2 regions of the Micromonospora sp. NPDC093243 genome follow, and region 2 is predicted to be linked to the other one. Evidence: predicted binding sites of a transcription regulator. Region 2 holds the regulator's gene; the other holds the start of a gene.
The links. The regulator HrcA, encoded in region 2, represses chaperone genes, less so after heat shock. The targets are predictions, from matches to a motif close to GGTTNGCACNCTCNNNNNGAGNGTGCNAACC.
Positions count from the first base shown of each region.

Region 1 (7,188 bases), on a different contig from region 2:
CCATGGACGCGGAGATCACCGTCAGCGAACTCACCCCCGATCTGGCGCCCGCCGTGGTGCGGCTCTGCGCCGGAGCGCTCGACCTGCCCGAGGACGCGACCGAGGCGGGCGTCCTGGTGGACGCGCTCTGGACCCGGGCCGCCGCCGACCGGCCGGTGTTCGCGCTCGGCGCGTACCGGGGGGCGGAGTTGGTCGGAGTGCTGATCGGCTCGATGTCGGCGGCCGACCCCCGGCTCGGGCACGTCGACCTGGTCGCGGTCGCGCCGGAGCACCGCCGCCGGGGCGCCGGGCGGGCGCTGCTGGCCGGTGCGGAGCGGCAGCTCGCCGACCGGGGTGCGGCCGAGGTGCTGCTCGCCGGCAACCCGCCGTACTACGCCTGGCCGGGGATCGATGTCCGGTACACCCCCGCGGTCTGCGCCGCGCTGGCGCTGGGCTACCAGGAGGACCGGACGGCCTGGAACATGACCGCCGACCTGTCGTACGACGAGTCGCCGGCGCTGCGCTCGACGCAGGCCGCGGAGCGACGGTTGGCCGGACAGGGGGTGACGGTGCGCCGCGCGGAGCCGGCGGACCTGCCGGCGCTGGCCGCGTTCGCCCGGTCCACCTTCGGCGGGGCCTGGGACGGCGAGTTGGCGGGTTCGGTGGGCCGGCCGGGGGCGGGCTGCCACCTGGCGGAACGCGACGGCGAGGTGATCGGCTTCGCGGCGTACGGGTCGTCCCGGCCGAGCTGGTTCGGGCCGATGGGCACCGCCCCGGCGGCTGAGGGCTCGGGGATCGGCGGGGTGCTGCTGCGGCGCTGCCTGCGGGACCAGCACGACATGGGGCTGGAATCGGCCCAGATCGGCTGGGTGGGGCCGGTGCCGTTCTACTCGGGCAGCTCGGGTGCGCGGATCGAGCGGGTCTTCTTCCTGTACCGGCGGACGATCGGGAACTGATCCGGGGCGAATGGGATATAGACCCGTATAGTGCCATTCGCCCTCATCCGTGATCGACGCCCCCTACCGTTTCGGTAGAGGAGGCAGCAATGACCACGGACGACGAACACACCGAGGACGTCGCACCCGTCACCTGGACCCCGGTCGGCGATCTGCCCGGCCATCTGCCGATCGACCGACTCGACTACGGGGACGCCGAACAACTGGCCGAGATGAGCGTCGCCGATGACCCCGCGGCCGAGGATCCGGTCGAGATGGTGGACGCGCCGATCCAGCTCCGCGCGCCGTACGACCGGACGCACAAGCGGCGCAACCAGCGCCCGCTGCCGACCTGACCGCGCCTGCCGGCGCCCGCCGACCTGGCGGCTGACGACCTGACGACGAAACGGGGCGGACCGCTGACGCGGCCCGCCCCGTTTCCGGTCGGAACTGGACTCAGAAGTCCATGTCCCCGCCACCCGGACCAGCCGGGGCGGCCGGGGTCTTCTCCGGCTTGTCCGCCACGACGGCCTCGGTGGTGAGGAAGAGCGCCGCGATCGACGACGCGTTCTGCAGCGCCGAGCGGGTCACCTTGGCCGGGTCGATGATGCCCGCGGCCAGCAGGTCCACGTACTCGCCGTTGGCGGCGTTGAGGCCGTGGCCCGCCTCCAGGTTGCGCACGCGCTCGACGACCACGCCGCCCTCGAGGCCGGCGTTGACGGCGATCTGCCGCAGCGGGGCGTCCAGCGCGATCTTGACGATCTGCGCGCCGGTCGCCTCGTCGCCGGTCAGGTCCAGCTTGTCGAAGGCGGTCTTGCCGGCCTGCACCAGCGCGACGCCACCACCCGGGACGATGCCCTCCTCGACGGCCGCCTTCGCGTTGCGAACGGCGTCCTCGATGCGGTGCTTGCGCTCCTTCAGCTCGACCTCGGTGGCCGCGCCGACCTTGATCACCGCAACACCGCCGGCCAGCTTGGCCAGACGCTCCTGCAGCTTCTCCCGGTCGTAGTCGGAGTCGCTCTTGTCGATCTCGGCCCGGATCTGGTTCACCCGGCCCTGGATCTGCTCGGCGTCACCGGCACCGTCGACGATGGTGGTCTCGTCCTTGGTCACCACGACCTTGCGGGCGCGGCCCAGCATGTCGACGTCGGCCGCGTCGAGCTTGAGGCCGACCTCCTCGCTGATGACCTGACCACCGGTGAGGATGGCGATGTCGGTGAGCATGGCCTTGCGGCGGTCACCGAAGCCGGGCGCCTTGACGGCGACCGACTTGAAGGTGCCACGGACCTTGTTGACCACCAGGGTGGCCAGGGCCTCGCCCTCCAGGTCCTCGGCGATGATCAGCAGCGGCTTGCCGCCCTGCATGACCTTCTCCAGGATCGGGAGCAGGTCCTTCACCGACGAGATCTTGCTGTTGACGATCAGGATGTACGGGTCGTCGAAGACGGCCTCCATACGCTCCGGGTCGGTCATGAAGTACGCGGAGATGTAGCCCTTGTCGAAGCGCATACCCTCGGTGAGCTCAAGCTCCAGGCCGAAGGTGTTGCTCTCCTCGACGGTGATGACGCCTTCCTTGCCGACCTTGTCCATCGCCTCGGCGATGATCTCGCCGACGCTGGTGTCACCGGCCGAGATGGAGGCGGTGGAGGCGATCTGCTCCTTGGTCTCCACGTCCTTGGCGAGCTTGAGCAGCTCCTCCGAGACGCTGGCCACGGCGGCCTCGATGCCCCGCTTCAGGGCCATCGGGTTGGCGCCGGCGGCCACGTTGCGCAGGCCCTCACGAACCAGGGCCTGGGCCAGGACGGTCGCCGTCGTCGTGCCGTCACCGGCCACGTCGTCGGTCTTCTTGGCGACCTCCTTGACCAGCTCAGCGCCGATCTTCTCGTACGGGTCCTCGAGCTCGATCTCCTTGGCGATGCTCACACCATCGTTGGTGATGGTGGGGGCACCCCACTTCTTCTCGAGCACGACGTTGCGGCCCCGGGGGCCGAGGGTCACCTTTACGGCGTCGGCGAGCTGGTTCATGCCCCGCTCGAGGCCGCGGCGCGCCTCTTCGTCGAACGCGATCATCTTGGCCATACGGCGTTGTCCTCCTGGACACTCACGGGCCACCCGAGTGTGTGTCCCGGATGGGCCGCCTGGTGTACGCACCTTGGGGCGCCGTCGTCGTGGTGACGACGGCTCACCTCGGCCGGGCCGGATAGCCCGCGACGACCGGCCACCTGCCCCACCGGCGGCTTGTCCCGCCGGCGTGGCCATGGCCCCACCGCCCCGACCTTTGGCACTCACAGTACGCGAGTGCCAATGACTTGTTTAGCACTCTCCCATGCCGAGTGCAAGCACGAACGCCGCGATCAGCCGAGCTCCGCGGCCAGTCCGGCGCTGTTCACCGGCCGCTCATGGACCCGCTGCTCGGCGTACGTCACCAACAGCCCCACCAGCTGCACGAGGTGGGCGGGGAGGGCCAGCACCGCGGTGACGGCGATCACCGCCACCACGCCGATCGCGGACCCCGGCGCGGCGAGCGGATCGGTGCCGAACGGGGCGGTGCCGACCCCCTCGATCACACTGGCGACCACGGTGCAGACGATCACCACGGCGACGACCAGGGCCACCCGCCCCAGCAGCAGCCCCAGCCGGTCGTGGAACATCCGGAACGACCGGCCGATCGGGTTGTGCCGCTCGAAGAGGTAGACCGGCCCGGCCATGCTCAGCGCGAAGGCGAGGTAGATGCCGGGCAGGACGCAGAAGCAGACGCCCAGGCCGACGATCACGCTGATCAGCAGCGTCCAGCCCCAGAGCCCGAGTGCCCGGCGCAGGCCGTAGCGCAGCGCGGCGGCCAGGTCGACCGGCTCGCCGGCCGCCTGGCGGGTGATCACCCACGTCCCGGCGGCCCAGCCCAGGGCCTGCACCAACCCGATCACCAGGCTGCCGCCGACCAGCACCAGGACGATGGTGGCCAGGTCGGTGAAGAAGGTGTCGGGCAGCGCGGCCGGGTCCTCGACGGTGGACGTCTCCCAGTTCGCCGTCGGGTCCAGCCCGATGGAGAGCACCGACAGCACCGCGGCGGGCAGCACCTGGGTGAGCAGCAGGATGGGCAGCAGCAGTCGCCAGCCGCGCCGCACCGCCCCCACGCACCGGTCGAACCAGCCGCTCAGCCCGACGCCGGGCGGGGTGACCAGCGGGTCGGCCGGATCGAAGCCGGGTGGGTACCACCCGGCCGGTGGACCCGGATACCAGGGCTGCCCGCCGTACGGCCCGGCGCCGGCCGGGTAGCCGCCGGTGGGCGGGAAGACCCAGCCCTGCGGCGCGCCCGGCGGCGGCTCCCAGGGAGGCGGCACGCGCGGGTCCCAGCCGGCCGGAGCGGTCGGCGGAGGGCCGCCGGGCGGCGGCGCGCTCGGGTCCCAGCCGGCCGTCGGGGGGCCACTGGTGGTGGGCGCGGCCGGATCCCAGCCCGGCGGCGGGCCCCAGGCGGACGCCGCGGTCGGGTCGGAGCCGGGCTGAACGCCCGGAGCGTCCGTGGACGGGACTCCGGCGCCACCGGGCGCGGGCGTGGCCGGGTCGGCGCCCGGCGCGGGCGTGGCCGGGTCGGCGCCCGGCGCGGGCGTGGCCGGGTCGGCGCCCGGCGCGGGCGTGGCCGGGTCGGGTTCGCCCGGACGGGATCCGGACGGGTTGTCGCCGCCCGAGTGCGGACCGGACGGGTCGGGCTGGCCCGGGGGCGGGACGGCCGGGGGCGGCTGGTCGGACATGAACCCTCCTCAGCGACGGCTGGAACGGTTCACGATCTTCCAGGGTCGGGCCCCGTGGCGCAGCCCCGGCCGGCACCGGCCGATGGTCCGGGCAGGCGGCGCCCGCTCAGGCGATGACGCGCACCCGCTCAGCCTGGGGGCCCTTCTGCCCCTGGGCGATCTCGAACTCCACCCGCTGGCCGTCGTCGAGCGCCTTGTAGCCGTCCATCTCGATCGCGGAGAAATGAACGAAGACGTCCTGCCCGCCGTCGACGGCGATGAAGCCGTAGCCCTTTTCGGCGTTGAACCACTTCACGGTGCCCTGTGCCACGGTGCACTTCCTCACTCTGCGCGGCGTTTCCTACCCGCGCGGCCGGGCACGGCCGGGCGCGCGGCAACCACCTTTTCCGCGATCGGCGACGGCCGCTGAAGAGGTGACCGAAATCGCACGCTACACGAGGAGTGACGGCGGCGCACGACCACAAATCGGGGCATATTGCACCCGATGTCGAGCCATGCGGCCATCGGTCGTCATCATTGTGGTAGGTATGCGGTCATGATGACCGCTCCGGCCCGGCCCAGCCCACGGCAGGCGGAGATCCGCCGGGTCCGACCGGCGGACGCCGCCCGGATGCGGGCCCTGCGGCTGGAGATGCTCGCCGACTCGCCGCTGGCCTTCCTGGAGACCGTGGCCGACGCGGCGGCCCGCCCGCACGCCGAGTACGCCGCCCGGATCGCGTACACCTCGGCCGGCTCGGAGACCGCGCAGTTCATCGCGGACCCGGGCGGCCGCCTGGTCGGGCACGCCGGTGGCACGGTCACCCCGACCGAACCCGGGCTGACCGTCATCTACGCGGTCTACGTGACCCCGACCTGGCGGGGCAACGGGCTGCTCGCCGAGCTGGTCGACGCGGTGGCTGCCTGGTCACGGGAGTGCGGCCGACCGGAGCTGATGCTCGAGGTGGTGGTCGGCAACGACCGCGCCTACCGGGCGTACCAGCGGCTCGGGTTCGTCGACACCGGCGTCCGGGTGCCGCACCCGACCATCCCGGCGCTGACCGAACTCCAGATGCGCCGCCCCGCCTGAGGGCGCCACACCCACCTTCCGAGCGCCAGGATCGTGCTCGATCCCGGATGTGGTGGCCTCCCAGCCAACGGGAGGCCACCACATCCGGGTTGGGGCGTGATCGAGCCCGGGGACCTAGGCGTGCCGGCGGCTCTGCACGATGCGGAACCGGTTCGCCACGTAGGCGCCGTCGGTGAGCGCGGCGTTGGCGGCCGGGTTGGCGCCGCTGCCGTGGAAGTCGGAGAAGGCCGCCGACTGGTTCACGAAGACGCCGCCGGTCAGGTTGCAGGAGAGGTGCACGCCGACCTCGACCGCCACCTTCTCGGCCGCGTCCAGCACCGCCTCATCGGTGGAGTAGACACCCGCGGTGAGCGCGCCCTTCTCACCCACGGTCCTGCGCATGATCTCCAGGCTGTGCGCGGTGGAGTCGGTGGCGATGGCGAACGAGATCGGCCCGAACCACTCCCGGCCGTAGGTCGCGGTGTCGTCCGCGGCCAGCTTCACGATGGTCGGCGTCCGCACCACCGCGTCGGCGAAGGCCGGGTGCTCGACCGTACGCGACTCCAGCAGCGCCTCACCGACCTTGGTGACCTCGTCGAGACGCTCCAGCACCCCGTCGTTGACGACGGCCCCGGTCAGCTCGACGCCCCGGGCGGGGTCGGCGGTGAGCTTGCCGACCGCGGCGGCGATCCCGCCGGCCACCTCGTCGAAGCTCTTCTGCCCCTGGTCGGTCTCGATGCCGCCGGCGGGGATCAGGATGTTCTGCGAGGTGGTGCACATCTGGCCGCTGTAGAGCGTCAGCGTGAAGCCGAGGTTGCGGCACAGGCCGGCGAAGTCGTCGGTGGAGTCGATCACCACCGTGTTCAGGCCGGCCTTCTCGGTGTAGACGGCCGCCTGCCGGGCGTTCGCCTCCAGCCAGTCGCCGTACTCGGTGGAGCCGGTGAAGTCGACGATCTTGACGCTCGGGTGCAGGGCCAGCGTCGAGGCCAGCTTCTCGCCCGGCGCCTCGGCGGCCAGCAGGATCAGGTTGGGGTCGAAGCCCGCCTCGGCGAGCACCTCACGGGCGTACCTGACGGTGAGGGCCAGCGGCAGCACGGCGCGCGGGTGCGGCTTGACGATCACGGGGTTGCCGGTGACCAGCGAGGCGAAGAGCCCCGGGTAGGAGTTCCAGGTGGGGAAGGTGTTGCAGCCGATGACCAGGGCCACCCCGCGCGGCACCACGTGGAACGTCTTGGTCATCCGCAGCGGGTCACCCTTGCCGGCCGCCTTCTCCCAACCGGCCGTGCCCGGGTGCCGGGTCATCTCGGCGTACGCGTAGGCGAGCGCCTCCAGCGCCCGGTCCAGCGCGTGCGCACCGCCGGCCTGGAAGGCCATCACGAAGGCCTGGCCGCTGGTGAACTGCACCGCGTTGGCCAGCTCGAAGATGTGCTTGTGCAACCGGTCGAGGATCTCCAGGCAGACCCCGACCCGGGCCTGCGGG
Region 1 is NZ_JBIVNT010000008.1:27,738-34,925, forward strand. Features, by position in the region: gene ACIP9D_RS25550 (GNAT family N-acetyltransferase) at 3-935, shown strand; gene ACIP9D_RS25555 (hypothetical protein) at 1,025-1,270, shown strand; gene groL (chaperonin GroEL) at 1,371-2,993, opposite strand; gene ACIP9D_RS25565 (hypothetical protein) at 3,269-4,663, opposite strand; gene ACIP9D_RS25570 (cold-shock protein) at 4,770-4,973, opposite strand; gene ACIP9D_RS25575 (GNAT family N-acetyltransferase) at 5,199-5,729, shown strand; gene paaN (phenylacetic acid degradation protein PaaN) at 5,844-7,188, opposite strand, start outside.
Region 1: the regulator HrcA is predicted to act here: its motif matches at 3,191-3,221, upstream of groL (chaperonin GroEL).

Region 2 (7,188 bases):
CGCGCCGGAGCAGAAGACCGGGCCGGTGTGGTCGAGCACCACCATCCGGACGCCGTCGTCGGCGACAGCGGCGGCCAGCCCGGCGAGCAGCTGCGTCATCAGCGGGGTGGAGAGCGCGTTGCGGTTGTGCGGGCTGTCCAGGGTGAGGGTGGTCACCCCGCGAGCCGTGGCGACCCGCACCAGCGCGTCGGGAGAGGTCATGCGGGCACACTAGTGCTCATGCCCGGCGTGCTTCCAGAAGGCGAGACCGTCCCCGTCGACGGATCGCTACCCTCCACCGCGACCGCCGACGTCGGCGCGCGGGGTTTCGGCGTGTACGTGCACGTGCCCTTCTGCGCCAGCCGCTGCGGCTACTGCGACTTCAACACCTACACCGCCGGCGAGCTGGGCGGTGGGGCGAGCCGGGAGGAGTACGCCGACTCCGTGCTCGCCGAGCTGCGGCTCGCCGCCCGGGTGCTCGGCGACGCCCCGCCGAAGCGGGTGGACACCGTCTTCGTCGGCGGCGGCACCCCGACCCTGCTCCCCGCCGACGACCTGGCCCGGATCCTCGACGCGATCGACCGCACCTGGGGGCTGGCCGCCGACGTCGAGGTGACCACCGAGGCCAACCCGGAGTCGGTCACGCCAGAGTCGCTCAAGACGCTGCGGGCGGCGGGCTACACCCGGATCTCCCTGGGCATGCAGTCCGCCGCGCCGGGGGTGCTGGCGATCCTGGACCGCAAGCACAGCGCGGGTCGGGCCACCGCCGCCGCCCTGGAGGCGCGCGACGCCGGGTTCGACCACGTCAACCTGGACCTGATCTACGGCACGCCGGGGGAGAGCGCCGAGGACTTCGCCCGCTCGCTCGAGCAGGTGGTCGCCGCCGGTGTCGACCACGTCAGCGCGTACGCCCTGATCGTGGAGGACGGCACCAGGCTCGCCGCCCGGATGCGCCGTGGCGAGCTGCCGTACCCGAGCGACGACGTGGCGGCCGACCGCTACCTGGCGGCGGAGGCGGCGCTCGGCGCGGCCGGCTTCTCCTGGTACGAGGTCTCCAACTGGGCCCGGACGCCGGCCGCCCGGTGCCGGCACAACCTGCTCTACTGGGCCGGCGCCGACTGGTGGGGGCTCGGGCCGGGGGCGCACAGCCACGTCGGCGGAGTGCGCTGGTGGAACGTGAAGCACCCCGGGGCGTACGCCCAGCGGCTCGCCGCCGGGACGTCCCCCGGCCTGGCCCGGGAGGTGCTCACGTCCGACGAGGCGCACATGGAGGACGTCATGCTGCGGCTGCGGCTCGCCTCCGGGCTGCCGCTGGAGGTGCTGGACGCCGCCGGCCGGGCCGCCGCCGCGCGGGCGCTGGCCGACGGCCTGCTGGACGCCGGACCGTACGCGGCCGGTCGGGCCGTGCTCACCCTGCGGGGCCGGCTGCTGGCCGACGCCGTCGTCCGCGACCTGCTGCCGTGAGCGGTGCCCGACCGGCCGGGGGAGCGGCCGGCCGGGATCACTTGATGAAGCTCGCCGACATCGGGTAGCGGTAGAGCTGGCCCTCGTTGGCCTTGATCCCGGCGAGGATGCCGAAGACCGTGCCGAGGATGACCGCCGCGGCGACGCCGATGAAACCGATGAGGATGCAGGAGAGCACCCAGCCGATCACGCCGACGATCGACCAGATCAGCTGGAAGTTGAGCGCCGCCACGGCGTGCGCCCGGACCGTCGGGGACTGGTTGCCCCGGGCCAGCATCGCCACCAGCGGGGCGATCCAGCCGAGCACGCCGCCGCTGAGGAACATCCCGGCCGCCCCGCCGAAGTGCGCGACGAGCGTCCAGGTCTTGTCCTCGTTGTTGGCGAACCCGCCGCCGGGAGCGCCGTAGGCCCCGCCGGTCGGATAGCCGACGCCCGGGGGCGGGTAGCCGCCCGGGGGCCCACCTGGGGGTGGGTAGCCGCCTGACGGTGGCAGGTCACCGCCGGGTGGCGGATAGCCGCCGGGCGGGGGATAGCCGCCCGGGCCCGGGGCCCCGGACAGTGGTGCGGTGGGCGGCTCGTCCGCTGCGGACGGGCCGGGAGCTGCGTACGGCGGGTTCGGCTCCGGCGGGTTGCCGCCGGGCTCCCCGGCGCCGGGAGGGCGAGGTGGTTCAGTCATGAACGTCACGGTAGGGGCAGCCGGCAACGCCGCACCAGAGCGCTGTCGTCCGGATCGGCGGGACGTGGGCAGGGCCGCACCCGCGGTCCGTCGTTGATCATCGCGCTGGCGGGCCTGCCGACGTAGACTGGCACTCGCTACAGTCGAGTGCCAGGAGAGCCGCCGGCGGTGCACAGTGCCGCCGGCCGAGGCGCGTAGGAGGTGGGGGGAATGGGTCTCGACGACCGCAAGCTCGCCGTGCTCCGCGCCATCGTCGAGGACTACGTCGCCACGCAGGAGCCGGTCGGCAGCCGCGCGCTGGTCGAGCGACACCAGCTCGGGGTCTCGCCCGCGACGGTCCGCAACGACATGGCCGTGCTCGAGGAAGAGGGCTACATCCGGCAGCCGCACACCAGCGCCGGCCGGGTGCCCACCGACCGCGGCTACCGGCTCTTCGTCGACCGGCTGTCCCGGGTCAAGCCGCTCAGCCCGGCCGAGCGCCGGGCGATCGAGCGCTTCCTGGTCGGCGCGGTCGACCTCGACGACGTGGTGCATCGTACGGTCCGGCTGCTGGCCCAGTTGACCCGGCAGGTCGCCGTCGTGCAGTACCCGAGCCTGGCCCGGTCGTCGGTCCGGCACCTGGAACTGGTGCCGATCTCCACCACCCGACTGATGCTGGTCATGATCGCCGACACCGGACGGGTCGAGCAGCGGCTGGTGGAGATGCCCGCGCCGATCCCCGCCGACGACGTCACCGACCTGCGCCGGTTGGTCAACGAGAAGCTGGCCGGCACCCGGCTCTCCGACACACCGCCGCTGGTGCAGGCGCTGGTCGACGAGGTGCCGACCGAGCTGCGCCCGGCGATGACCACCCTCTCCACCGTGCTGCTGGAGACGCTGGTCGAGCGGCACGAGGAGCGGCTCGCGCTGGCCGGCACCGCCAACCTGACCCGGGGCGGCCTGCTCGACTTCCAGGGCTCGCTGCGGCCGATCCTCGAGGCGCTGGAGGAGGAGGTCGTGCTGCTCAAGCTCATCGGCGAGACGGAGCCGAGCACGACCCGGGTGCTGATCGGCGACGAGAACGAGTTCGACAACCTCCGCGCCGCCTCGGTGGTCAGCACCGGCTACGGCCCGGGCGCCACCATCGTGGGCGGCCTGGGGGTGCTGGGGCCCACCCGGATGGACTACCCCGGGACCATCGCCACGGTGCGCGCCGTGGCACGCTACGTGGGCGAGCTGCTGGCCCAGAACTGACCAGTCAGGGCGCCGACGGCCGGCTCCGGCCGCCGACCGGCGCAACGCAACGCGAGACGAACATGAGGACACGGAACGCAGTGGCCAGGGACTACTACGGCATTCTCGGTGTGAGCCGGGAAGCCTCCGACGACGAGATCAAGCGCGCCTACCGCAAGCTGGCGCGCCAGTTCCACCCGGACGTCAATCCGGATCCGGAGGCTCAGGAGAAGTTCAAGGACATCAACGCCGCGTACGAGGTCCTCTCGGACGACCGGAAACGGCAGATCGTCGACCTGGGCGGTGACCCGCTCGCCCCGGGCGGCGGGGGCGCCGGCGGCCCGGGCGGTCCCGGCGGGGCCGGCCCGTTCGTCGGGTTCCAGGACATCATGGACGCGTTCTTCGGCGGGGCCGCGGGCGGCGCCCGCGGGCCGCGGCCGCGCACCCGGCCGGGCGCCGACGCGATCCTGCGGCTGGAGCTCGACCTGCACGAGACCGCGTTCGGCGTCGAGGCGCCGATCACCGTCGACACCGCCGTGCTCTGCACCACCTGCTCCGGCGCCGGCACCGCCGCCGGCACCCACCTGGCCACCTGTGAGGCCTGCGGTGGTCGCGGCGAGGTGCAGTCCGTGCAGCGCACCTTCCTCGGCCAGGTGGTCTCCGCCCGGCCGTGCACCGTCTGCCAGGGCTACGGCACCACGATCCCGCACCCGTGCCCGACGTGCGCCGGTGACGGGCGGGTGCGTACCCGCCGCTCGCTGACCGTCAAGATCCCGGCCGGGGTCGAGGACGGCATGCGGATCCGGCTGGCCCAGCAGGGTGAGGTCGGCCCCGGCGGCGGCACCGCCGGCGACCTCTACGTCGAGATCCACGAGCGGCCGCACGACGTCTACTCGCGCAAGGGCGACGACCTGCACTGCCGGGTGACCGTGCCGATGACGGCGGCGGCCCTCGGCACCCGGCTGACCATCAAGACGCTGGACAGCGAGGAGACCGTCGACGTCAAGTCCGGCACCCAGCCGGGCAGCACGCTGCGGCTGCGCGCCCGCGGGGTGCCACACCTGCGCGGCACCGGCCGGGGCGACCTCTACGTGCACCTCGACGTGCGTACCCCCACCAAGCTCGACGCCGATCAGGAGAAGATGCTGCGCGACTTCGCCAAGACCCGGGGCGAGGAGGTCGCCGAGCTGACCAAGCAGGGCGGCTTCTTCTCCCGGATGCGGGACGCGTTCAACGGCCACGCCTGAGTCGTAGCCGGGTCAGCCGCCCCGGCCGGTCCGGGGCGGCTAGCCTGTTGATCGTGTCCGCGCCGCTCTTCCTGGTCGATCCGCTGCCCGCCGCCGACTCGCTGACCCTCGGCGGGCCCGAGGGGCACCACGCGGCCACCGTGCAACGGCTGCGGGTGGGCGAGGAGCTGCTGCTCGCCGACGGCCGGGGTGGCACGGCGACCGCCGTGGTCACCGCCGTCGGCCGGGGCAGCCTGGAACTCGACATCACCTCCCGGGGGTACGCCGACGCGGCCGTTCCACGGTTGGTGGTGGTGCAGGGCATCGCCAAGGGCGACCGGGGCGAGCTGGCCGTGCAGGCGATGACCGAGGTCGGGGTGGACGAGATCGTGCCCTGGGCGGCGTCCCGCTCGGTGGCCCAGTGGCGCGGCGACCGGGGGGTACGGGCCCGGGAGAAGTGGGTCGCGACCTCCCGCGAGGCGGCCAAGCAGGCCCGCCGGCCCTGGCTTCCGGTGGTGGCCGGCGCGCCGGACGAGTCGACCGTCCAGGTGGCCCGCCGGATCGCCGGGGCCGCCGCCGCGTTCGTGCTGCACGAGGAGGCCGACGGGCGCCTCACCACCGCCGACCTGCCGGACGCCGGCGAGATCGTGCTGGTGGTCGGCCCCGAGGGCGGCGTCGCCCCGGCCGAGCTGGACGCCTTCGCCGAGGCCGGCGCCCGCCCGGTCCGCCTCGGCGAGTCGGTGCTGCGCACCTCCACCGCCGGCGTGGCCGCCCTCAGCGTTCTCGCCACCCGCCTACTCCGCTGGTAACCCACCCGCCCCCTGCGCCCCCGCACCCCCCGCACCCCCCGCACCCCCCGCCCTCCGCGGCGATCATGCAGTTGTGGTGCCTCACCAAAGGGGCGTAATGCCAGTTACCGGGCACCACAACTGCATGATCGGCCGGGGGGGGGTGGGGTGGGGGCGGGGTTAGGTGCGGAGGTAGGAGGCGCCGTTCAGGTCGACGATGGTGCCGGAGGCCCACTCCGCCTCGGGGGAGGCGAGCCAGTGCACCGCGGCGGCGATCTCCTCGGGGCGGGCCACCCGGTTGAACGGGCTCTGCGCCCGTACGGCCGCGCCCCGTTCGGCCTTCAGGTGCTCGTTGGTCATGTCGGTCGCCACGAAGCCGGGCGCGACCGTGGCCACCGCGATGCCGTACGGGGCCAGCGCCACCGCCAACGACTGGCCGAGCGCGTTCAACCCGGCCTTGCTCGCCCCGTACGCCGGGTTCCCTGGCTCGCCCCGGAACGCGCCACGGGAGGACACGTTGACGATCCGGCCGCCGCGCTCGCGCATGTGCTGGGCGGCGCACCAGGTCGCGTTGGCCGCGCCGAAGAGGTTGGTGTCGAGCACCTCCCGCCAGCGCTGCCGCCACTGTTCGTAGGAGCTTTCGAAGACCGGGTGCGGCGGGTCGGCCGGCCCGAACATGCCGGCGTTGTTGACCAGCACGTCCAGCCCGCCCAGCAGCTCGGCGGCCCGGTCGACCATCGTGCGGACCGCCTCCGGGTCGGCGAGATCGGCCCGCAGGACCACGTGCCCGTCGCCGGGCAGCTGCGCGCGCAACTCCTCGGCGAGGTCCGCCGAGTCCCGGTGGTGGATCGCCACCCGGTCACCGCCGGCCGCGAAGGCCTGGACCACGGCCCGCCCGATGCCGCGCGAGCCCCCCGTCACCAGTACCGCCCGTGAAGTCACGCGGGCCATCATGCCGCAGCGGCCCGGCCTCGCCCATCCGGCCCCGGTGCAGCGCTTAGCATGCCCCGATGGGAAGCGACTGCCTGTTCTGCCGAATCGTCGCCGGGGAGATCCCGGCCACCGTCGTCCGGGAAACCCCCACCACCCTCGCCTTCCGCGACATCGACCCGAAGGCGCCGGTGCACGTGCTGGTCATCCCGAAGGAGCACTACGCCGACGTCGCCACGCTGGCCCAGGGCGACCCGGGGCTCGCCGGCGAGGTGCTGGCCACGGCCGCCGCGGTGGCCGACGACGAGGGCCTGCTCGGCGACGGTTTCCGGCTGATGTTCAACACCGGGGCGTACGGCGGCCAGGAGGTCTTCCACGCGCACGCCCACCTGCTCGGTGGCGCGCCGCTGGGCCCGATGCTGGCCCGGGACCTCGGGTGAGCGAGGTGGCGGACCGGCTGGACCGGATGGTGCGCCAGGTGCAGGCGCAGGCCCGGATCCCGGCGGTGTCGGCCGCGCTGCACCGGGCCGACCGGCCGCTGTGGAGCTGCGCGGTCGGCGGCACCGGCAACGACACCGCCCTCGGCCCGGCGACGCAGTTCCGGATCGGCTCGGTCACCAAGACCTTCACCGCCGTGCTGACCCTGCAGTGCCGCGACGACGGCCTGCTCGACCTGGACGACCCGGTGGGCCGGCATCTGGACCTGCCGGCGCACGGTGAGCTGACCGTGCGCCGGCTGCTCTCGCACACCGCCGGGCTGCAACGCGAGCCGTACGGCGACGTATGGGACAGCCTGCGTGCGCCCGACGCCGACCAGCTCCTGGCCGACCTGGCCCGGGCCGAGCGGGTGCTGCCACCGGCCCGCCGCTACCACTACTCCAACCTGGGCATGGCGCTGCTAGGGCAGCTGGTC
Region 2 is NZ_JBIVNT010000009.1:55,541-62,728, forward strand. Features, by position in the region: gene ACIP9D_RS27215 (enoyl-CoA hydratase-related protein) at 1-201, opposite strand, end outside; gene hemW (radical SAM family heme chaperone HemW) at 220-1,443, shown strand; gene ACIP9D_RS27225 (DUF4870 domain-containing protein) at 1,481-2,119, opposite strand; gene hrcA (heat-inducible transcriptional repressor HrcA) at 2,330-3,352, shown strand; gene dnaJ (molecular chaperone DnaJ) at 3,433-4,578, shown strand; gene ACIP9D_RS27240 (16S rRNA (uracil(1498)-N(3))-methyltransferase) at 4,632-5,366, shown strand; gene ACIP9D_RS27245 (SDR family oxidoreductase) at 5,526-6,287, opposite strand; gene ACIP9D_RS27250 (histidine triad nucleotide-binding protein) at 6,356-6,715, shown strand; gene ACIP9D_RS27255 (serine hydrolase domain-containing protein) at 6,712-7,188, shown strand, end outside.